Linked DNA regions of Silvibacterium dinghuense. The protein of the gene in region 1 interacts with the protein of each later gene in a pairwise test. Links are inferred from orthologs where the notes say so. Each region holds a gene or a part of one and is shown on either strand. Other genes may lie near its edges. The genes, in order: dnaE, ESZ00_RS18250 and dnaX.

Region 1 (8,126 bases):
TTCCAGGCCAGGGCCTGCTCGACGCCGGGCAGACCCTGCGGGTTCCAGGGGAGGATATGCTGGAGCCGCTGGATGGCATAGGTCAGCAGCATGGAGACGAAGCTGAAGAGCATGACGGCTGTGCCGTATTCACGCCAGTTCATCTCTTCCTCGTGCTTGACGCCGCAGAGTCGGTAGACCAGCATCTCGACGGGGCGGATGACGGGATCGAGGAAGGTTTTACGCCCTTCGAATACAGCAGCCATGTAAAGGCCAAGAGGGCGCATCAGTATTACAACTGCAGCGAGCAGCAGAAGAATCTGCAGCCATCCATTCGCGGTCATTTCAGAATTTCTCCGGGGAAAGCAGCGCAAAGACCAGATACACCAGCAGCGCAATGGTGAGCAGGACAACGATCAGGGTAGTGATATCCATGGTTTCCTCAGGGGCTACCTTAGCCGCTCGCAGGCGGCGAGATAGAGCAGGGCCACAATGAAGAAGGCCGCGGTGATGACGAGCATAAGTATGTCCAGCACAATTGCTCCTTGCGTAGTACGAGGGCTTGTTACCAGGCGCCTTGCCGTCCTCCGTACCACCAGACAAGGCCGAGCGTGGCGGTGGTCTGGTGATCGGAGAGCAGTCCTGTTTTGTCGGTTAAAAAGAAAGGCACGTTTGTCCAGTCGCGACGGTATTCCATGCGTGCCAGCAGATTGTCAGCAAGCTTGTATTCGTAGGTGAAGGTGCCTTCCTTGAGCGCCTGCGTCGTGCCGCTGAAGAGACCGCCACGGTCGGAGAGATATTCCGTGCGTGCGGTGAGCGCGGTGCGGGGCGTCCATTGGAAATGCACATAGGCGGCGCCGCCATCCACATGCGAGGGCGCGGAAGATTCGCCGGGAGCGGCGTTGGCCCACTCGCGTTCGATGACGTAGTCGCCTTCGCCGGTGAATGAGAGGCGCGGGTTCACGGTCCAGGTGGCATAGCTGTCGAAGATATGAAGCTTGCCGTCGGGCGCCGGTGAGATCGGAGTGAAGCAGAGGCCGGGTTGTACCGGCGTGGTGCAGCCGGTGGATGTAGTTACGTCGGGATGGTCTTGCCCGAGGTAATAGTTGATCGTCCAGGCGACGCTCTTTGCGGGTTGAAGGTTGAAGCCGAAGAGCTCGTCCTTGAAGGAGTTCGTGGGCTCGGTCTGGTTGGTGCCGTTCACGATCCAGTAGTTGGCGGTAAGCCAGCTGTTGACCTTGTACGAAGTGCGTATGCCCATGTGATAGAAGGGCAGATAGTTGAAGAAGAAAGACCGGGTGTAGTTCAGCTGGTCCTTGGTGTAATTGCCTTCGGCGCCCAGCGAGCTGGCCCACTTGCCGAAGTCCACATTTAGACCCGAACCGACGGGGACGACATAGGTGCCATAAGCCTGGAAAATATTCCGGTAGATATCGGGGCGGGGTTCATTTTCAGGGTTGCCCTGGCTGGTTTCAGTCGCCTGGCCGAACTGCAGGTCGAGGCGCGCGCCGTAGCGGCGGCCATGGGAGACATCGGGATCGAGGTCGAAGACGATTCCGGCCTGGTTCAGACTGAAGGCGTTGCTCAGGACATCGTAGGCACGGAGGTAGTCGACGCGGCCGATGGGATGGTTGAAGTCGTACTCGTAGTAGCCGTCGATGTCATACCCGAGCGTGGCGCCGCCGGGAAGCTGCGTGGGGAGGATCGATACCGCGGCTGCCGGGGGCGAAGCCGGCGCGGGAAGCGTTGCGGACGGCGGGGTGGGGGAAAGTTCCTTGGTGGCCGCGGTCAGGCTCGAGGCTTCTGTGGTGGCAGTGGCCGAGTCGGCGTGGGATTGCCGACCGATCTCAGCTTCGAGCGCGCTGACGCGCTGCTCAAGAAGCTTGACGGTATCGCGCAGCTGCTGCACTTCGCCGTCATTTGCTGGAGGCTGCTGCGAATTGGACGCCGCAGAGCCTTGTGCGACGAGAGGCAATGCCAGGAGGAGCAGACCGATCAGAATCAGAAACTTCGAGGTGTCACGCAGGGTTGTCATACTGAGATCATCGACTAAAACTCAGTAAACAAGCAGGACGCTAAGCACCTCGTAAGGGATTTATAAGGAAGTCGTAATGGGTGCTATTCGGTGCCTCCGTCAGGGAGGAAGCGATAGCCCACCCAGGGCTCGGTCTGAATGTATTCCTTGCCGCTATCCCCTTGCAGTTTCTTGCGCAGCTGGCCGACAAATACGCGCAGGTATTCAGGCTGTTGCGCAGATTGCGCACCCCAGACGGCAGTCAGCAGTGCGCGGTGGGTGAGCACCTTGCCGGCATTGCGGGCGAAGAGCAGCAGCAGGTCGAATTCCTTGGGGGTGAGGTGCACAGAGCGGCCTGCAACGGTGACTGCGTGGGCCGCGATGTCGACGATAAAGTCACCGACCGTGACGGGGGCATCGGTGACTCGTTCCGGGGCGCGGCGCAGGTGCGCGCGGACGCGGGCCATCAGTTCCTGGATGCTGAAGGGCTTGGTGACATAGTCATCCGCTCCGGCATCGAGCGCTTCGACTTTGGAGCGTTCCTGTTCGCGGACCGAAAGCACGAGGATAGGCACCTTGCTGCGGGTGCGGATGGCGCGGCAGAGCTCGACGCCGGTCATGCCGGGCATCATGAGATCGGTGATGATCAGGTCCGGCGCCCACTCTTCGAAGAGATGCAGTGCCTCTTCGGGGTCGTTTGCGGTGCGGACATCATAGTTTTGTGCGGAGAGTGCGGTGCGCAGTACGCGAGTGATCTGCGCTTCGTCGTCGACGACAAGAACTCGTTCAGCCATGGTTTTACCAGGGCGCCGCTTGGGGCCCATCGTTCCTGACTGTATCATCGACGCGAGTATGGATCGACAGAGCGTGCGCCGTGAGCTGGTTTCGTTCCTGGGCATCACCGCAGCGGCGGTGGCTGTGGCGCTGGTTTGCCGCTACCTTGCAGAAATCAACCAGACCACCGCGGCACTCACCTTCCTGGTGCTGGTGCTGTTGACTGCATCACGCTTCCGAATCGTTCATTCGATCTATCTCTCGGTGTTGTGCGCGCTGCTCTATAACTTCTACTTTCTGCCTCCGATCGGGACCTTCACGATTCACGATCCGCAGAACTGGATTGCCCTGGGCGCGTTTCTCTCTGTGGGCATCCTGGTGAGTCATCTCTCGGATACGGCTCGGCAGCAGACGCGTATCTCGGAGGCGCGGCGGCAGGAAGTGGAGCAGCTCTACGGCTTCAGTCAGCAATTGATGCTGCAGGATGATTTCCGTTCGCTGGCAAGACAGGCACCGTCGATTGCGGCGACGATTTTTGGTTTTCGGGCCGTGGCGCTTTATGTGCGGGATCATGACGCGGCACACTACTCGGACCCTGAGGCTGTGCTGCTTCCGGCAGCGGAGTTGCGCAAAGCGGCCCTGGCACTCGAGACGGGGGCGCGCGCGATTGATGGCGCGCAGGTGGTGCCGCTGATGTTCGGCATGCGCTCGGTGGGGGCTCTGGCCGTGCTGGGCAGCAGCGCTTCGCATGTACAGCTCGAGGCTATCGGCGCGCTGGTGGCCATTGCACTGGAGCGCGCGGCCACCATCGAACAAAGTACGCACGTGGAGGCTGCACGCGAGAGCGAACGGCTGCGTTCGGCGCTGCTCGATTCTGTGACACACGATCTGCGTACGCCGCTGACCTCGATCCGCGCGGCGGCATCGACACTGCTCAGCCACCCGAATCTGCCGAACGAAGGGCGTTCGGAAATGTACGCGGTGATCGAAGAGGAGTCGGCGCGGCTGGACCTGCTGATCGGCCGTGCCGTGGAGATGGCCCAGCTGGATGCGCAGGGTATTCAGGTAAAGCCGAAGCCCGAGAAAATTGCCGATCTGGTGGCGATGGCGCTTGAAGAGGCGCGCGGCCCGCTGGGCAACCGCGCAGTCACAGTGGAGATTCCGGATAACCTGCCGCGGGTGCTGCTGGATCGCGAGTTGGTGCGGCGGGTGCTGCGGCATCTGATCGAAAATGCGGCACGTTATTCGCCGGATGCCTCATCCCTGCGCATCTGGGCACGCGTTGAGGACTACCGGCTGATGGTGAGCCTCGAAGACCGGGGGCCCGGAATCGATGAGGCGGATCAGCCGTATATTTTCGACAAGTTTTTCCGGGGGCGAAACCAGAAGCCGGGTACATCGGGCACTGGCATGGGGTTGGCGATTGTGAAGGCCATCATGATCGCGCATGGCGGCGGGGTGACGATGGGCAACCGGCCCGGCGGCGGCGCTATTTTTACCCTGTGGCTGCCTGCCGATGGGCAGGGCGCGTCTACAGAAGAGCCTGTGCGTGACTGAGATTTTGTACCGGGTTTTCCTCAGCCGTAACATGCAATGCCTATGCGGATACGGCGAGCCATGAGGAATAGAATCGAGGAAGAATCATGGCTGAATTCACGCACCTGCATATCCATACCGATTACTCCCTCCTCGATGGAGCCTGCGACGTAGAAAAGCTGGTCAACCGTGTTGCCGATATCGGGCAGTCAGCAGTCGCAATCACGGACCACGGCAACATCTATGGCGCGGTGCACTTCTTTGAAGCCGCGAAGAAGCGCGGCATCAAGCCGATTCTGGGCTGCGAACTCTACGTCTGCAAAAAAGAAGACCATCGCGCCGATCCGCAGGGCGACGATTACAACCACCTGCTGGTGCTGGCCGAAAACGAAGAAGGCTACCGCAACCTGGTTCGCATCACCTCGGAGGCTTCGCTGCACGGCTTCTATCGCAAGCCGCGTATCAGCAAGAAGTATCTGGCCGAGCATGCGAGCGGGCTGATTGGATTTTCGGGGTGTCTTTCCGGTGAGCTATCGGAGAACCTGCTGGCAGGGAATTACAACGCTGCCCGCACGACCGCGGCACAGTACCAGGACATCTTCGGGAAGGGGAATTTTTTCCTCGAGATCCAGGACCAGGGGCTGGAGCTGGAAAAGAAGATTCATGCCGATCTGTTCCGGATTGAAAAAGAGCTGAACATCCCGCTCGTCGCGACCAATGACAGCCACTATCTCTGCGAGGATGATTCGCATGCGCACGAGGTGCTGCTGTGCGTGCAGACTGCGGGTTCGATCCACGATCCGAAGCGCTTCAAGTTCGATTCCGATCAGTTCTTCGTCAAGACCGCGGCGGAGATGGAGAAGGTCTTCTCGCATGCACCGGAGGTAGTGAGCCGGACGATGCAGTTCGCCGAGCGCTGCAATCTGAAGCTGAGCAAGGTAGATAATCCCTTCCCGGAGTTTGCCGTTCCGGACGGGCATACGATCGACAGCTACTTCGAGCAGGTGTGCCGCGAGGGTTTCCGCAAGCGTCTGGATACGGCGGTTCGCCATCTGCAGAGCCGCGGGCTGTTGCGGCATCCGATCGAGGCTTACGAGGCGCGTCTGGAGCGCGAAATTTCCATCATCAAGCAGATGAAGTTTCCGGGCTATTTCCTTATTGTCTGGGACTTTATCCGCTATGCGCGCGAGCACGATATCCCTGTCGGCCCAGGGCGTGGTTCGGCGGCGGGATCGCTGGTCGGATACGTGATGGAGATCACGAATATCGATCCGCTGCAGAATGAGCTGCTCTTCGAGCGCTTTTTGAATCCCGAGCGCGTTTCGATGCCGGATATCGATATCGACTTCGATATGAACCGGCGCGGCGAGGTGATCGAGTATGTCACGCGCAAATATGGGCGCGAGCAGGTGGCGCAGATCATCACCTTCAATACGATGGCGGCCAAGGCCTCGATCAAGGACGTAGGCCGTGCGCTCGACATGCCGTATGGCGACGTGGATCGCATCGCGAAGCTGATTCCGGCGACGATCGGCGTAACCATCGAGCAGGCACTGAAGGACTCGCCGCCGCTGCAGGAGGCCTATGACGGCAACCCGCAGATTCGTGAGCTGATCGACACGGCGCTCAAGCTCGAGGGGCTGGTGCGCGGTGCCGGTGTGCACGCGGCCGGCGTCGTGATTGCTCCTCGTCCGCTGACAGACCTGGTGCCGCTAAGCCGCAGCAAGAACGATGAAATTGTGACCGCCTATGACATGAAGGCGGTCGAAAAGATGGGCCTGCTGAAGATGGACTTCCTCGGGCTCACCACGTTGACGGTCATCCATGATTGTCTAAGGCTCATCAAGAAGAACCGCGATGTGACGCTGGATCTTGAGACGATTCCGCTCGACGACCAGGAGACTTACGAAAAGGTTTATCACCGTGCTCTGACATCAGGCGTCTTCCAGTTTGAATCGGGCGGCATGCGCGACGTGCTGCGCCGGTATAAGCCGACGTCAGTGGAGGACCTGACGGCTCTCAATGCGCTTTACCGTCCTGGCCCGATTCAGGGCGGCATGATCGACGACTTCATCGAGCGCAAGTGGGGACGGCGCAAGGTGGAGTACGAACTGCCTCCGCTGGAAACCATTCTCAAGGAGACGCTGGGCGTCATCGTCTACCAGGAGCAGGTGATGCAGATCGCCAACGTGCTCGCCGGCTATTCGCTGGGCGAAGCCGATCTTCTGCGCCGCGCGATGGGTAAGAAGGATCCGGCTGAGATGGCGAAGCAGCGCGACCGCTTCGTTTCCGGCGCACTTGAGAAGAGCTTTCCGAAGGACAAGATTGTCCGCATCTTCGATCTGATGGAGCAGTTTGCGGGATACGGCTTCAATAAATCGCACTCGGCAGCCTATGCGCTGCTGGCGTATCAGACTGCATATCTGAAGACACATTATCCGGTCGAATTTATGGCTGCGCTGCTGACGTCGGAAATTTCGAAGCCGGAAAACGTGGTGAAGTACATCAAGGAATGCCGCGAGATGGAGATCCCGGTGGAACCGCCGGATGTGCTCTTCTCGGACGCGGACTTCACGCCGCACGGTAATGCAATCCGTTTCGGGCTGACTGCGATCAAGAATGTGGGCCGCAATGCGATCGATTCGATTCTGGCTGCGCGCAGCGAGCTAACAGAGACAGGCAAGAGCTTCTCGTCATACTGGGAGTTCTGCGAAAAGATCGACCTGCGGCTGATCAACAAGCGTGTGCTGGAATCGCTGATCAAGGCGGGCGCGCTGGATTCGTTCGGACGTCGTTCCCAGCTGATTGCAGCGACGGACAAGGCCATCGAACAGGCGCAGAAGTCGCAGCGGGACATGGCATCGGGACAGCATGGACTGTTCGGCATTTTTGATGATCATCCGGCGGCAGCGGCAGTGGATGATCTGCCCAATGTCGCCGACTGGGATGAGAATCAGCGTCTGCAGTCGGAGAAGGAAGTACTGGGCTTCTTTGTCTCGGGGCATCCTCTCGACAAGTATGCGGACAAGCTGCGGAATGTTTCCGGCGTGGTGGATACGGCTGCCGCGCTCGAAATGAAGCAGTCCTCAGCGCCTCCGCGGCGCGGACAGCCGCAGGAGCCGGATGTGGCTGTGGCGGGCGTGATTGTTGGGTTGAAGGTAGCCAAGTCGAAGCGCTCGGGCGAACTGTATGCGGCGGCCTCGCTCGAGGATACAGTCGGCAAGATCGATATCATCTGTTTTCCGAAGGATTATGCGCGGCTGGCCGAGAGCCTGAAGATTGAAGTGCCGGTTCTGATCAAGGGCAATATCCGGGCGGAAGAAGATGCGGCACCGAAGATTGCGATTGCATCGATTCAGCCGCTCGAGGATGTGAAGGTGAAGCTGCCGCTGAACATCCGCTTGAAGGTGCCGCTGGAGCGGGCGAGCGAGGCGACACTCGAAGAGCTGAAGGTACTGCTGGAGGCCGCTCCGGGACCAGGCAAGCTGATGCTGAGCCTGGAGCAAAAGGGCGAATACTGCGTCATCATGGAGCCGGCAGGCTTTGCCATTGCGGCGGACCGTGGGTTTATCGATCGCACGGAAGCGCTGCTGGGCCGGGGCGTGGTGCAGATCCTGGATTAAGGGGATGACATGCATAAGGGGCCGGCGGGTTTGTATTGCACCGCCGGCATCTCTACAATCGGGAGAGCGACGCGAGCCGGTGAATTTTCCGGCAATGCCGCAACTGTATTTATGACTGATCACGCTCAAGGCACTGCACCGCACCTTACTTCCGGCGTTGAAACCGTCCCCGCTGCATGGACCAAGACTGAATTGGCGCG
Region 2 (6,875 bases), on another replicon or contig:
TTTCTGCGTTCTTGCTGCAGACAGGATAAAGCGTTCATCTCTTCCTGAAATCTGGAAGGTACTACACTTTATGGTACTGCCGAACCAGATCGGCGTTTAACGATAATTCGTTCTCTTTTAGCAAAACTTTAAGACACGTTTTGATCGTCACACGCATGATATCAGCATGATGACCCCATATCATGCTGCTGAACTGCCGCATGAAGCCAAGGGAAGCGGTCAGGTAGAGATGGAAACCCGTGTGTTGCCTATCTCTTTTCCTCTCCCCCAGGTGCCTGCTGTCCCTGTATTCCAGACCTCCTCTGAGAAGGGGAGATATGAGATCCGGGTTGCTCAGTCACTCGCCGAACGTGAAGCGGCATGCCGTCTTCGCTTCCGGGTCTTCAATATCGAACTAGGCGAAGGTCTTTCCAGTTCTTACTCCACGGGCATGGATCAGGACGGCTTCGACTTATTCTGCGACCACCTCATTGTAACGGACCGCACGCGCGGCGAGGTCGTCGGAACTTATCGCATGCAGTCCGGCGCGATGGCTCTGCGCAATATCGGCTACTACAGCGATCAGGAGTTTGACTTATCTCCTTATGAGCCTGTGCGCAGCCAGGTGCTCGAGCTGGGGCGCGCTTCCATCGACCGTGAGCATAGAACAAGCGAAGTGCTGAACCTTCTCTGGCGCGGCATTGCACTTTATGCGCGCAATCATGGTTTGCGCTATCTCATCGGTTGCTCTTCACTGAACTCCGAAGACCCGCTTGCCGGCTGGTCTGTGTATGAACAGCTTTCTCCCTTTCTGGTACCGGACTCTTTCCGTACACTGCCGCGCGCGGACTATGAACTTCCTCCCGCAGTGCTCCAGAGTGAGATACAGGAGAAAGTACCTCGCCTCCTCAGGGCGTACATTGGCGTAGGAGCAAGGATCGGCAGCACACCGGCATGGGACAGGGAATTTCGCACGATCGACTTCTTGACGCTGCTGGACCTCGAGAATCTGAGCTCGGCGGCTCGCAATCGCTTCCTCGGCGCAGGAGCCTGATCGCAGAAAGCAGGGTACGTGTGCGGGCCGCTGTGCGGGCGGTGCGTCTCCTCCTGACGCTGCTTGAACTTCTGCTGCGGTTTGCTCTGCTCTGGATGCGGTGTGGCGGCAGAATCAGCCGGATCGAGCGTGCTCTCTGGCTGCATGCATCCTGCCGGCGGGTCACTTCGCGGCTGGGCATGCAGGTTGTAGCCGAGGGCACAGCGCCACAGCGTGGCCTTGTTGTCTCCAATCACCTGAGTTATCTGGATATTCTGTTCTTCGCCACGCTCGGACCGTGTGTTTTTGTCTCTAAATCCGAAGTGCGTAGCTGGCCGCTGTTCGGATTATTGGCCGCATGTGGCGGAACGATCTTTGTCGAGCGTGGGCAGAGTTCGGTGCTCGCCTCGGTTTCTACCCGGATGCGCGAAGCCTTTGCTGCCGGGCTTCCTGTTGTGCTCTTTCCGGAAGGCACAAGCACCGACGGCAGCCATGTACTTCCTTTCTTCCCGGCGCTCTTCGAGGCTGCGCTGAAGGCGGAAGAGCCGATCACCGCTGCAGCCATTGCCTATCATGCAGACGATGCGACCGAGGCCGAACTTTGTTATTTCGGCGATATTACCTTTGGCCCGCATTTGCTTTTTGCTCTTGGCCGTCGCGGAATTCGCGCGCGCATTACCTATCTTTCATCCGAGCCGGCCTATCCCGACCGCCGCATCGCGGCGCGGCAGACGCGGCAATGGGTCATGGAGCAAAGGATGAAAGGAATAAGAGGCAATTAGAGCTGTTGCAGAGTATCCATGCCATTTCTGGCCTTGTGCAGGGTGGCGTTTTCTTGAGGAAAACGCCACTGGAAGAAAGCAGCTTCGAGATATGGCCGCTCTGCAACTGCTTCCGACGAAAGCGTTGTTATCGGTATTTCCGGGTAAGACTGTATGTCCCCGCATTTACTAACACGTTTTAGTGCGCCGGTACGAGCGAATAGACCCGCACATAGTCCACCAGCATTTCCTGAGGAAATATGCTGGTGCGATCCGGAGCGCCGGGCCAGTCGCCGCCTACGGCAAGATTCAGCAGCAGGAAGAAGCGCCTCGAATCGAAAGGCCAGATGCCGCCGGCCTTCAGGTCGGCCGGAGTATCGATAGCGTAGGGCCTGGATGGATCGTCCACATAGAAGCGGACCTCTTTCGGCGACCACAGGATGCCGAAGGTATGGAAATCATCGGCAAACTTCGCGCCGCCCGGCAGCGGATACATGCTGGTGATGGAAGTGCCGGTGAAGCCGAGTCCATGAATCGAGCCATAATTGATGGTCGGTGTCTTACCTACGCTCTCCATAATGTCAATTTCGCCGCAGGCCGGCCATTGCACGCGGTCGATATCGTCGCCGAGCATCCAGAAGGCCGGCCAGAGCCCCTGGCCAGCAGGCATCTTGATGCGTGCCTCGATGCGGCCATAGAGAAAGCTCTTCAGCCCCTGTGTCTTGAGCCGTGCCGAGGTGTAGATGCCTCCGCCGAGCGAATGCGCGACGATGTGCAGATAACCGTCGCCGCCGACATAGGCATTCGGGCTGGCTGGATTGCAGGGAGCTGCGTCGGACTTCCATCCGCAGTAGGTCTCAAGCTCGTGGTTGCCCCAGCGGTTTGCCCCGGTGTCGAAGGTCCAGTTCTGCGGATCGGGCAGGCTTTGCGCCGGGCCGTTGAATTCGTCCGACCAGACGAGCTGCTCCTGCGCCCGGGCGGTGCCTGCGAGTGATACCAGCATGGCTCCCAGCAGCCATGCAGCCGCACCTGCGGAGATACCCCGACGCTTCTTCATCCTGTGAACTCCCGGCTCATTTTTCTTAGGGCTCATTTTTCCTTGAAGGATAGTGCAGGGGAAAGGCATGGTCCACTCCGGGCGCCTTTTCGGTGGATTCCCGTTTCGCAGAGTGCCATCATGGATGCATTCCTTATGGCTACCGCGACCACGAAACTGCACCTCAGCCAGATTGCTCCCCACGTCGTCCAGTCCGAGATTCGCTCGATGAGCGTCGAGTGTGACCGCCTCGGCGGCGTGAACCTTGCGCAGGGGATCTGCGACACCGAGGTGCCCTCACCGGTGGTCGCGCGCGCGATCGAAGCGATCCACGACGGCTACAACATCTACACGCGCCTCGACGGCGTGGCGCCGCTGCGCCAGGCTATTGCCAGGAAGCTCGCCCGCGACAACGGGATGCAGGTGGATCCCGAAGCCGAGGTGCTGGTCACCTCCGGAGCGACCGGCGGCCTTTATGCGGCGGCGCTGGCGCTGCTCGATCCTGGGGATGAGGTCATCCTTTTCGAGCCGTTCTATGGCTATCACCTGAATACGCTGCTCTCGCTGCGCATCAAGCCGGTGGCTGTGCCGCTGGCGATGCACACCTGGGAGCTCGATCTCGACCGGCTGCGTGCCTCGATCACGCCGAAGACGCGCGCCATTCTCGTGAACACGCCGTCGAACCCCTGCGGCAAGGTCTTTTCGCGTAAGGAGCTCGAGGCCATTGCCGAACTGGCCATCGAGCACGATCTCTTCGTCTTTACCGACGAGATCTACGAGTACTTCGTCTTCGACGGCACGGAGCACATCAGTCCGGCCACGCTGCCCGGCATGCGCGAGCGCACCATCACCATCTCCGGACTCTCGAAGACCTTCAGCATTACCGGCTGGCGTATCGGCTATCTGGCAGCGGACAAGCGCTGGACGGGCGCGATTGGCTATTTCCATGACCTGACATACGTGTGTGCTCCGTCGCCCTTCCAATATGGTGCGGCTGCCGGACTCATGGAGCTTCCGCGTACCTTTTACGAGAGTCTTTCGAGTGAGTATCAGCTCAAGCGCGATCAGCTCTGCGCGGCGCTGACCGATGTCGGCCTGACTCCGGCGGTGCCTGCCGGTGCCTACTATGTGCTGGCCGATGTTTCCCGCCTGCCGGGTGAGACGGCTCGCGAGAAGGCTCGTAATCTGCTGCGGGAGACGAAGGTTGCCGCCGTGGCGGGTACGGCGTTCTTCACCGAGGGCCGGGGTGAGAATCTGCTCCGCTTCTGCTTTGCCAAGCGCGAGCATGATCTCGAGCGTGCCTGCGAGCTGATCCGCTCTCTTAAGTAATCTTTGCTGTTACAAATGAAAACGCCGGAGGCATTTGCCTCCGGCGTTTTCTGTTTAGAGCTGTCGTTATTGTGCGAGAACGGCTACACCATATTTTTCGAGGCTCACGGACGAGGTGTTGCCTCCGTGGAGCAGGTCGCGCATGCCGGTAGGCAGGCTCACCTGCTGCGTATCCGTGGTGTGGTTGATGAAGATGAGCACGCGCTTGCCGTCGCCGGAGCGCTCGCAGACTTCGACGCCCTCGGGCACGCCCGGAATGAGCGGCTTGATGCCCGCGTCATCGAGGATCGAGGCCGTCAGCTTGTCGAGCAGCGGCTGCTCGAGCCATGCGCCGATGTAGGTGATGGTGCCCTTGCCCACCTGCCGCGCGACCACAGCGGGCTGGCCGTCGAGCCATCCGTTGCTCGCGCCATAGCGCATCAGCACCTTGGTCTCCGATGAGGCCACGGCGATGGTTTCAGCCCAGATCTCTGCCTCGCCTGTGCCTGCGTCGCCTTCCACCGGTACCGGCTTGTCGAGCGCGTAGAACTGCGAGACGTTCGCCCCCAGCGCATCGGCCAGCGGACCCGGCTGGCGCTGAGGATTCAGCGCATCGTAGCCGTCCTTCATGCCTGAGCGCGGACCCAGCACCAGATGGCCACCCTGCTTCACGTACGCGAGCAGGTGATCGCCCACATCCTGCGGCAGCACGTTCAATGCCGGAGCGACGACCAGCTTGTACTGATCGAGCGGCGCATGCGCGCTGATGACGTCCACAGCCTGTGCGCCATCCCGCAGCGGGCGATAGAAGGCCGTCATCTCCGCGGTGGGCGAGAACTTTGCGCTGTGGCGCTGGAAGTCGATGGCCCAGCGGCTGTCGAAGTCGTTGATAAGCGCGACCTCGGAGTGGGGTGAGGTGCCGGCGAGCGCCTTGCCCGTCTTCTCGAATTCCTCGCCGACCTGTTTGACCTCGTCATAGACCGGTACCGGCTTGCCGTCGATACCGACCAGCACGCCGTGGTATTCCTCCTGCCCATTTGGCGCGGCACGCCATTGCCAGTACTCCACCGCATCGGAGCCGTGGCCGATGGCCTGCCAGGCCAGGTCGCGGGTCTGTCCCTTGTCGAGCGCGTTGTTGGTCGGACGCCAGTTGACGAAGGCCGGTTCGGTCTCCATCACCCAGAAGTTCTTCTGCTTGTAGCCGCGCGTCAGGTCGTGGCGCAGGCCGTTGTCATAAGGGTCGAGCACATCGGTGCTGATGTAGTCGTCCCAGGCGGCGATGTCGAGCACCGAATGCTCAATGTACGAATCGAAGCCGTCGAACCAGCCCATGGTGTTGGTCGTGATGAACTGGCGCTTGTCGGCATGTGGACGGATGGCGCGGATCTGGTTCTCCGAATAGCTCTTCCACGTCTCGCTGACGAAGTGCTTCCACTCCAGGAGCAGCGCCGGGTTCTCATCCGAGTTGTGGGCCGGAATCTGGTCGAAATCGTTGTACGACTGGCTCCAGTACGCGGTCGCCCAGTGCTTGTTCAGATTGTCGATGGTGCCGTACTTTGTCTTGAGATACGCATGCCACTGCGCGATGGCGTCCGGATCGAAGGAATCGGCGGCCAGTTCGTTGTCGAGCTGCCAGCCGACGACATCCGGATTATGACCGAAGCGCGTGGCCATCTCCTCGGCGATCTTGAAGCCCAGTTCCCGGTACTTGGTGCTGGCAAAGGAGAACTGCTGGCGGTTGCCATGTTCGTCGCGGCGGCCCCAGTTGTCGACACGCAGCGTCTCAGGATACTTCTGCGTGAGCCATGCGGGAGGCGCGGCGGTCGGTGTGCCGAGGATCACGCAGATGTGGTGTTTCGCCGCCAGCGCGATGGCCTTCTCCAGCCATTCGAAGTGATACTCGCCTTCGCGTGGCTCCATGGAGCTCCAGGCAAATTCGCCGACGCGTACGAGATGGATATGCGCGGCTTCCATGCGCTCGAGATCCGGCTCCCACTGCGATGCGGGCCACTGCTCGGGATACCACGCCGCCCCCACCAGGAGCGGTGGCTGATCGGCATACTGCGTGGCCTGCGCCGAGGCAAACGGCGCGGTCACGGTGACGCAAAGAGCCGCAACGGCAGCGCGGCGGCACAGCGAAGCAAATACCCGCATTCTCTCTCGCTCCTCTGGACAGCACCGTGGCGCTGTCCAGTTCGATATGGGCAGACCGGATGGCCTGCCGGGCTTATTTCACCAGCACATTCGACGCCCGGTAGAGGGTGCCGTCAAGTTCGGTTTCAATGACGGGCAGCGTCGGCGTCGCGGTGAGCACCTCGACACCGTTTCCGGTCACGATGACCGTGTCCTCTACCTTGGCGCCGCGCAGGCTGGGGTTATACGCATAGGCCTGCGGCAGCGTGACCCGCTCCTTGCCTTCGGGCGTGATGACCCATTCGCGCGCGACGTAGCCGCAGGGGCCTCCCTGGTGATGGAGACGGATGTCATCCGGCGCTCCGGCGGCTGCATAGGCTTTGGCCGCGGTGGAGAAGAGTTCGGCCGAGGTCACTCCCTCGCGCGTGGCATGATGCAGCGCGGCGTTGATCCGGGCTACGTGCTCGTAGTTGGCCAGCAGCTCGGCCGGAGGCTGGCCGAAGTGCACGAAGCGGGTGATGGAAAGGATCAGGCCATGCCGGCGCGCACAAAGGTTGAGCATGCCGTAGCGCTCCAGCACGCCGGCGCGGGGCACAGCGTGCTTGTAGCGATAGATACGCTCGTC
Region 3 (7,071 bases), on another replicon or contig:
CCTGCTTACCCGCAACGGCTATCGCGGCGGACGCCCGGTGCGCCGCAAAGCCGTTGCCTCGGCATTGCGGAATCTCATCCTCGCCCCGCTCTCCGTACTCTATGTGGTTGCGCTGATTCGGCACGCATTTTCCTGACAGGGATACAGCCCTACTTCGGCGCCGCGCCCAGCTCTGCCAGCGCCTTACGCGCATCCCTGGCCTTCTTGCCATCCGGAAACGCATCGAGGTAGATGCGGTAGTTGTCCACAGCCTCCTGCGTATGCTTCAGCCCCTGCGCCGATTTCGCCAGACCGAGCACCGCATCCGCATTGCCAGGATCCACCTCGGTGGCTTCCTTGTAACGTGCGTACGCCCCCTGGTAGTCACCGCGGGTGAAGTAGAAACCGCCTACTTTCACGTCTTCTTCCGCCATCTTCGGGTTGTGGATGAATCCCCCCGCTCCGTCCGAGATGCGGTTGGTGTTGTCGAGCGGCGATGCCACGCCGGCAAAGGCGCTGCGGCTCGAAGAACTGCCGTCATCGGTCTTCACCGGAGCTTTCGCACTCTCCGGCGCATTGGCCTCGGCCGCAGCTTTTTTTGAGATCGCTTCAGGGAACGGGTTGTCTGCCGCCGTGCTCGGCTTCTTTGCGGCGGCATCCGGCGTCTGTGCCGGAGTGTTTGCGGACTGCGAGGAGGAGGACGTGCTCTGTTGATCCTGATTCTGCTGTTGCGCAAACGCTGACGAGCCCAGAGCTACCCCCAGCAACGCGGACCACAGCACGCCATCACGGATTCGCAGGCATGGATTCATTTCTCTTCTCATCCTCTTTCAGTTTAGACCTTTGTCCTCTGCAAAGGGCTGTATACTCGGCCCAGAATCACCATGCCGCTGATCATCCGCTCTTCCTCTATCCATGCCGCCGGATGCTACACCACCGAGCCGATCCGCAGGCGCACCCGCATCGTCGAGTACACCGGCCCACGCATTTCCAAAGACCGCGCCGACGAAAAGTACGAGAACTCGCCGACCACCTATCTTTTCGGCCTGGGCAAAGGAGAAACCGTCATCGACGGCTTTGGCCTGGCCATGTTTATCAACCACTCCTGCGATCCCAACTGTGAGACGAAGGAAGTGAGGGGGCGCGTCTACATCTTCGCCCTCCGCGACATCGCCTCCGGCGAAGAGCTCACCTACGACTACAACCTCTACGATGGTGATGAGGACGAAGCTTACTGCAACTGCGGCGCACCCACCTGCCGCAAGTCCATGTATTCCCACGAAGAGCTCAGCCGTCGTGCCCGCGCCGCCAAGCGGGCGGCGGCGAAGAACAACGCTTCGGTTTAGGAATAGGGGATAGAACCCCGGGTGCCCCATGTCTCGCTTTTGAGACATGGGGTTTTCTCTGATCGAGGGGAAGAAACACATCCCGCGACCGAAGAGATCTTTGGAGCACCAGGCAACCGCCTACACCCTATTCCCTGTCTGTCTTCCCCATTCTCACAATCGGCAGCGTTAAACCATCCCCCAATTCCAGCTCTATCCGCCCTGTTTCTTCATATCCCCAGCGCCGATAGAGCGGCACCCCGGTCAGCGTCGCTCCCATCTCGAAACGCCGAAAGCCTTCCGCGCGCGCCGCATCCTCGCAATACTGCAGAAGAAGTGATCCAATGCCCTGCCTCGCCCAATCCGGATGGACGAAAAACGCCCGGATACGCGCCGCATCCACCGCCGGATCGAGCAGGCTCGCATCCCGGTCCGGACGGCGATCCGCGCCGAAGAGCGTCTGACGCCGGCTCCAGCCTCCGCACGCCGCCATCACCTCCGGCTGCGCCTGCGGGGAGACGACAAAATATGTCCGGTCGGCGATAAGCTGCGAATCCACGCCAAGATGCACCCCCACCGCCGCATCGCGCTGCGCCTGGGAGTAATCCCCGGCCTGCAACCCATGGACAGAAGCCTCGATCAGCGCCTTGAGCGCCGGAGCATCTGCTTCCGTGGCCACGCGAATCGCAAACCCTTTGTCGCTCTTCTTCTCCATTGCGTCCTCTTTCCCTGCTCCGTCCGGCGTTGCTTCCTCAGCCCCGCCCGATACAATGAACCGTTACCTTTTTCCCGATGGCTTATCAGGTTCTAGCGCGCAAATACCGCCCCCAGCGATTCTCTGACGTCGCCGGGCAGGATCACGTCACCCGTACCCTGCTCAATGCCCTGTCGCAGGGACGCATTGCCCATGGCTATATTTTCTCGGGTCACCGCGGCATCGGCAAAACCACCATCGCCCGCATCCTGGCCATGGCACTCAACTGCCGCCGCGAAATCGGCTCGCCGGAGCGCCCGACGCCGGAGCCTTGCTCTACCTGCGAGTCCTGCACCGAGATTCGCCAGGGCAACGCCGTGGACGTGATCGAAATCGACGCCGCCACCAATCGCGGCATCGATGAAATCCGCGAGCTGCGCGACGCCGCCCGCTATCGGCCCGCCCGCGACCGCTACAAGATCTACATTCTCGACGAGGCGCACCAGATCACCGATGCCGCCTTCAACGCGCTGCTCAAAACCCTCGAGGAGCCGCCCGACCACATCGTCTTCATGATGGCGACAACGCAGCCGGAAGACATCCCACAGACCATCCGCTCGCGCTGCCAGCACTTCAGCTTCCACGCCGTCCGCTTCGACGATATTCTCGAGCAGCTCCGTGCCATCTCCGTGCACGAAGAGGTTGGCGTAGAGGATGCCGCGCTGGCGTTGCTTGCCGAAGCCGGCGACGGCTCCATGCGCGACGCACTCTCCATCATGGACCAGGCCATCGCCTCGGCCCCCGTTATCGACGGCCGCCCGCAGCTCGATGCCGCGCAGATTCGCGAGCTGATGGGCTCGGTCCCCAACACCATCTTTGAAGGTTTTCTCGAAGCCATCGCCGAAGGCCGCACCGCCGCGCTCATCGAAGAGCTGAATCGCCTGCTCAACGCCGGCAACAGCCCTGCGCAGATCGCCCGCCAGTTCGTCCGCTACCTGCGCAACACGCTCATGGCTCGCATCGACGGCGAGCAGTCCGAACTGCTGCAGATCTCCGCCGACGAGCGCGCCCGCGCCGCTCGCTCCGCGCTGCTCTTCTCCGAGGAAGACCTCACCCGCTTCCTGCAGATCACGCTGCGCACCTTCGACGAGCTCAACTATCGGCAGGAACAGCGGTTTCACCTCGAGCTCGGACTCATCAAGCTGGTGCATCTCACCCGCCTGCTGCCGGTCGAGGAATTCCTCAGCAAACTGCCGCCCGCAGGCTCCACAGCAAGCCTTCCGCGCACCGCGGCCGCCGCGCGGCCGGCTCCTGCAGCTCCGAGGCCCGCAACTCCGGCACCAGCCCCTGCGCTGCGCCCAACGGCTCCTCAACCGGCGGCGGCACGACCGGAAGAGCCGGCTCGCCCCGCTTTCTCACCCTTTGAAGCAGACCGCTCGCGGAAAATGACGAGTGACGCCGGCTCCGGACCTTCTATCGAAGCTCCCAGCCAGCCTGTCATCGCATCGCAGGTCCGGCCTATCGCGGAACCACCCGCGCGGCCGATTCTCGATGCCCCCCCCGAGCCGGTCATGGCACCTGCGCCGGCACCGGTCAGCAACATCGCCGCCGTCCTGCCCGATCCGGAGCCCGAACCGCTCACAGCTGCCCCCATCGAAGCCCTGCGCCCCACATTGGAAACGCGTCCGGAGCCGGTCGCCGTGAGCACGGTTGCCGCAGCTCCCGAACCTTTCGCCGTTGCGCTTCAGGAGGAAGACGAGCCCGGCCGCGCCCCTGTCGGCAAAGCGGAAGTAGAGTCCCCTCTGACCAATGGAGCCCTTGCCCTGGCGCAGGAACCGTCTTCCTCAGTAGACATGGCCCTTATTCAGGACACGGTCTGCTCCGCGCTCGACGCCCAGGGACACAGCACCGCATCCGTGCTGCTCTCCTCCGGCCAGTGGCGTGAAAAAGGCGACACCATCGAGGTCGAAGTCGGCATCAAGAAGACAATGCTTGGCCTCACCATGAATGCCGAAGCAGAAAAGATCTGTAAAGCCGCGCTTCGCGCCATCGGCATCAACCACAAGCTGACCTTTATCCACGGCGAGGCGAAGGCGCCCGGCTCCGGCCCACGCCCCGCATCCACGGCCTCGGCCGCAAGGGGCAGCATCCAGTCCATCGCTCTCGAGAACCCGCTCGTCAAACGGGCGCAGGAACTCTTCAACGCAGAGGTGCGCAGCGTCCTTGACCTGCGCCCAGGAAAGTAAAAGAGGCAAAACGCAGTGAACCCCTTCAAGCTCCAGGAAATGCTTGGCCAGGCCAAGGAAATGCAGGAACAGATGCAGCAGAAGCTTGCCCAGTCCGTGGTCGAAGGCTCCTCGGGCGGCGGAGCCGTGACTGTCCGCATGAACGGCAAGAAAGAAGTCCTCAAACTCTCCATCGACCCCTCTGCCGTCGCCGGACTGGGCAGCGCAGCCGATATCGAGATGCTCGAAGACCTCATCACCGCCGCCTTCAACGAGGCCGGCCGCAAGGCCGAAGAGATTCTCAAATCCAGTATGTCGGGCATGCTCGGCGGTCTCAATCTTCCTCCTGGACTTTTCTGATCGCCACTTCCGCCCGGAAACGCATCTATCTGCCCAGAGAGTGTGCGCACGAGAGAGCTGAAGCCGATGACGACACGACGCCACTTCCTCATCCAGACCGCGATTACCACCGGAGGCCTTGCCTTCGCGGCGTCGCGCGCATGGCCGCAGCAATCCGGAGCAGGCCATCCGCCGGCCAATCCGGCAGCGAACACCGGAGCCGCGGCTGCCGGCCTTATCGCCACCATGCGTACCAACGCGCGCACCACACCGATTCACAGCACCCGCCTCACTGACACGATCTACCTGCTGCAGGGCGTAGGCGGCAACATGCTCGTGCACCTCGGCCCGGATGGCAAGCTGCTCGTGGACTCCGGCATCGCCACCGCCACGCCCCAGCTCAAGGAACAGCTCGCAAAGTTCGATCCGCATCCGCTACGCCTGCTCGTCAATACGCACTGGCACTTCGACCACACCGACGGCAACGCCGCCATGCACGATGCGGGAGCCTTCATCCTCGCGCATGAGAACACCCGGGTACGGCTCTCCTCCGCACAGCGCGTAGAGATTCTCAACACGACATTTCCCCCCGCGCCCAACAGTGCTCTTCCCCAGGAGACCTTCGGGGATCGCGAAACGCTCTACTTCGACAACGAGCCCATCGACCTCGTCCACGCTCCGAATGCCCACACGGACTCGGATATCTTTCTCCACTTCCGTAACAGCAACGTCGTCCAGACCGGCGACCTCTGGTTCAACGGCATGTACCCGCTCATCGATGCCAATAGCGGCGGCTCCATCAACGGCATGATCCGCGGCGTCGATCAGCTTCTCCAGATCGTGGACGAGAAGACGAAGATCATCCCCGGTCACGGCGCGCCGGGTGATCAGTCCGCGCTCTCCGCATATCGCGACATGCTCGCCACCGTTGCCAATCGCATTGAAAAGCTCAAACTCGCCGGCCAGTCGCTCGCGCAGGTCATTGCCCAGCATCCGACTGCCGATCTCGACGCCACCTGGAACAAAGGCATGATGACGCCAGAAATGTTCGTCACCGTGGTCTACAACACGCTTTAAGCGCACCCGCGCAGAGAAACTGAAAACGATGTCCGACGCAACAGCCAGCAAGAAGGAAGAAGTCAGCGCGCCGCGCCTCTGGGTGAACCTCGCCCGTGCCTACGGTGCTCTTGCCGCCTTTGTTCAAAGTGCGGTGGAAAAGGAAGGCCTCGGACTTACCGACTTCATGGTTTTGGAGGTCCTTCTGCACAAGGGGCCCATGACCATCTCGCAGATCGGCTCCCGCGTGCTGCTCGCCGCTCCGTCGATGACTGCCGCCATCGACCGGCTCGAGCGCGAAGGCTACGTCGAACGCAGAAACTCCGAAGAAGACCGCCGCATCCGCCGCATCGAACTCACAGGAAAAGGCCGCGGCTTCATCCAGAAGCTTTTCCGCCGCCACAGCGAAGAGCTCGAAGAGGTCATGAACGTGTTAAGCACCACGGAAAAGACCCGCCTGCGCGCCTCGCTGAAGAAAGTAGGGTTCAGCGCACAGGCAGCAACGGAACGGATTCGCGCACAGGCAAAGTAACGGGCATCCCACGTCTCGCATGTGAGACGTTGACAACAAACTACACCCTATCCCTGTACCCTGCCTCCAGAAACTCCTGCGCCAAACCAATCTCGGCAGCCGACACCGTGTGCGAACGCCCAGGAAAACGCTGCGCCGTGACCGCCGCGCCCATCTCACTGAGCACCGCGGCCGACTCTTCCACCCGGCTCCACGGCACATGCGGGTCGGGATCGCCGCTCAGCAGCAGAGCAGGCGTCCCGGCAAGCGATCCCGCATGACGCAGATCACTGCCCGGCTCGCCGATCAGGCCTCCAGTGAAGGCGATCAGTCCCGCATACCGCGCCGGATGGCTGGCGACAAACTCTGTCGCCAGGCACGCACCCTGCGAAAAGCCCGCAATCACAATCCGGTCCTCGCCGATGCCGCCGCGCTTCACTTCCTCGACGATAGCTGCCAATTTCTCCAGAGCGGAGGAAAGCCACGGCTCATTCTGCGCCCGCGGGGCAAGAAACGAATAGGGATACCAGGTGTGATTCGCTGCCTGCGGCGCAATCATCGCCAGCGACGCTTTTCCTATCGCCGCCCCCAGTCCCAGAATATCTTCGGCGCTCGCGCCCCTGCCATGCAGCAGAATCAGCGCGCCCTTCGCCGAAGCGAGCCGCGCGCCGGCGGTCAACACCGGCGCGCCTCCATGCCATGTCTGCGTGCTCACGCCCGCACCTCCTTCGCTGTTCCGAGCTTGATTGCCGGCAGCCGCTGCTCGATCTCCTCGCGATGCTTCTCCAGCCACTCCGGCAGCTTCAACGTCTGCCCCAGCGTCTCCACCGGCTCATCCGACAGGAAGCCCGGCGGGTCCGTCGCCAGCTCGAAGAGCACACCACCCGGCTCGCGGAAATAGATCGAGTGGAAGTACGTGCGGTCGAGCACCGGCGTCACGTT

What was found.
Region 2: the proteins of dnaE (region 1) and ESZ00_RS18250 interact in binary tests that used the Escherichia coli proteins (3 or more experiments, as listed by UniProt). The link is inferred for Silvibacterium dinghuense from one-to-one orthologs.
Region 3: the proteins of dnaE (region 1) and dnaX interact in binary tests that used the Escherichia coli proteins (3 or more experiments, as listed by UniProt). The link is inferred for Silvibacterium dinghuense from one-to-one orthologs.

The regions. Positions count from the first base shown.
Region 1 is NZ_SDMK01000002.1:562,492-570,617, reverse strand. The notes cover bases 4,078-8,126. They hold dnaE (DNA polymerase III subunit alpha), read left to right. Parts: upstream 4,078-4,410; coding sequence 4,411-7,926; downstream 7,927-8,126. Other genes in these bases: ESZ00_RS11540 (acetyl-CoA carboxylase carboxyltransferase subunit alpha), read left to right, coding at 8,038-8,126; ESZ00_RS11550 (sensor histidine kinase), read left to right, coding at 4,078-4,324. Outside these bases: potassium-transporting ATPase subunit KdpA, read right to left, coding at 1-323; kdpF (K(+)-transporting ATPase subunit F), read right to left, coding at 325-414; ESZ00_RS11560 (outer membrane beta-barrel protein), read right to left, coding at 545-2,014; ESZ00_RS11555 (response regulator transcription factor), read right to left, coding at 2,098-2,787; more of ESZ00_RS11550, read left to right, coding at 2,846-4,077. UniProt on the Escherichia coli protein: DNA polymerase III is a complex, multichain enzyme responsible for most of the replicative synthesis in bacteria. This DNA polymerase also exhibits 3' to 5' exonuclease activity. The alpha chain is the DNA polymerase catalytic subunit.
Region 2 is NZ_SDMK01000005.1:107,168-114,042, reverse strand. The notes cover bases 2,254-5,051. They hold ESZ00_RS18250 (pyridoxal phosphate-dependent aminotransferase), read left to right. Parts: upstream 2,254-2,965; coding sequence 2,966-4,138; downstream 4,139-5,051. Other genes in these bases: ESZ00_RS18245 (beta-galactosidase), read right to left, coding at 4,205-5,051; ESZ00_RS18255 (glycoside hydrolase family 16 protein), read right to left, coding at 2,254-2,830. Also shown: ESZ00_RS18265 (GNAT family N-acetyltransferase), read left to right, coding at 167-1,033; ESZ00_RS18260 (lysophospholipid acyltransferase family protein), read left to right, coding at 1,054-1,794; more of ESZ00_RS18255, read right to left, coding at 1,973-2,253; more of ESZ00_RS18245, read right to left, coding at 5,052-6,271; ESZ00_RS18240 (M24 family metallopeptidase), read right to left, coding at 6,345-6,875. UniProt on the Escherichia coli protein: Shows aminotransferase activity with methionine and histidine as substrates, and to a lesser extent also with phenylalanine.
Region 3 is NZ_SDMK01000001.1:6,197-13,267, forward strand. What follows is about bases 1,677-4,670. They hold dnaX (DNA polymerase III subunit gamma/tau), read left to right. Parts: upstream 1,677-2,096; coding sequence 2,097-4,244; downstream 4,245-4,670. Other genes in these bases: ESZ00_RS00055 (GNAT family N-acetyltransferase), read right to left, coding at 1,677-2,019; ESZ00_RS00065 (YbaB/EbfC family nucleoid-associated protein), read left to right, coding at 4,260-4,583; ESZ00_RS00070 (MBL fold metallo-hydrolase), read left to right, coding at 4,650-4,670. Outside these bases: ESZ00_RS00040 (hypothetical protein), read left to right, coding at 1-136; ESZ00_RS00045 (tetratricopeptide repeat protein), read right to left, coding at 150-791; ESZ00_RS00050 (SET domain-containing protein), read left to right, coding at 864-1,325; more of ESZ00_RS00055, read right to left, coding at 1,453-1,676; more of ESZ00_RS00070, read left to right, coding at 4,671-5,639; ESZ00_RS00075 (MarR family winged helix-turn-helix transcriptional regulator), read left to right, coding at 5,668-6,150; ESZ00_RS00080 (alpha/beta hydrolase), read right to left, coding at 6,191-6,844; ESZ00_RS00085 (ring-cleaving dioxygenase), read right to left, coding at 6,841-7,071. UniProt on the Escherichia coli protein: Part of the beta sliding clamp loading complex, which hydrolyzes ATP to load the beta clamp onto primed DNA to form the DNA replication pre-initiation complex.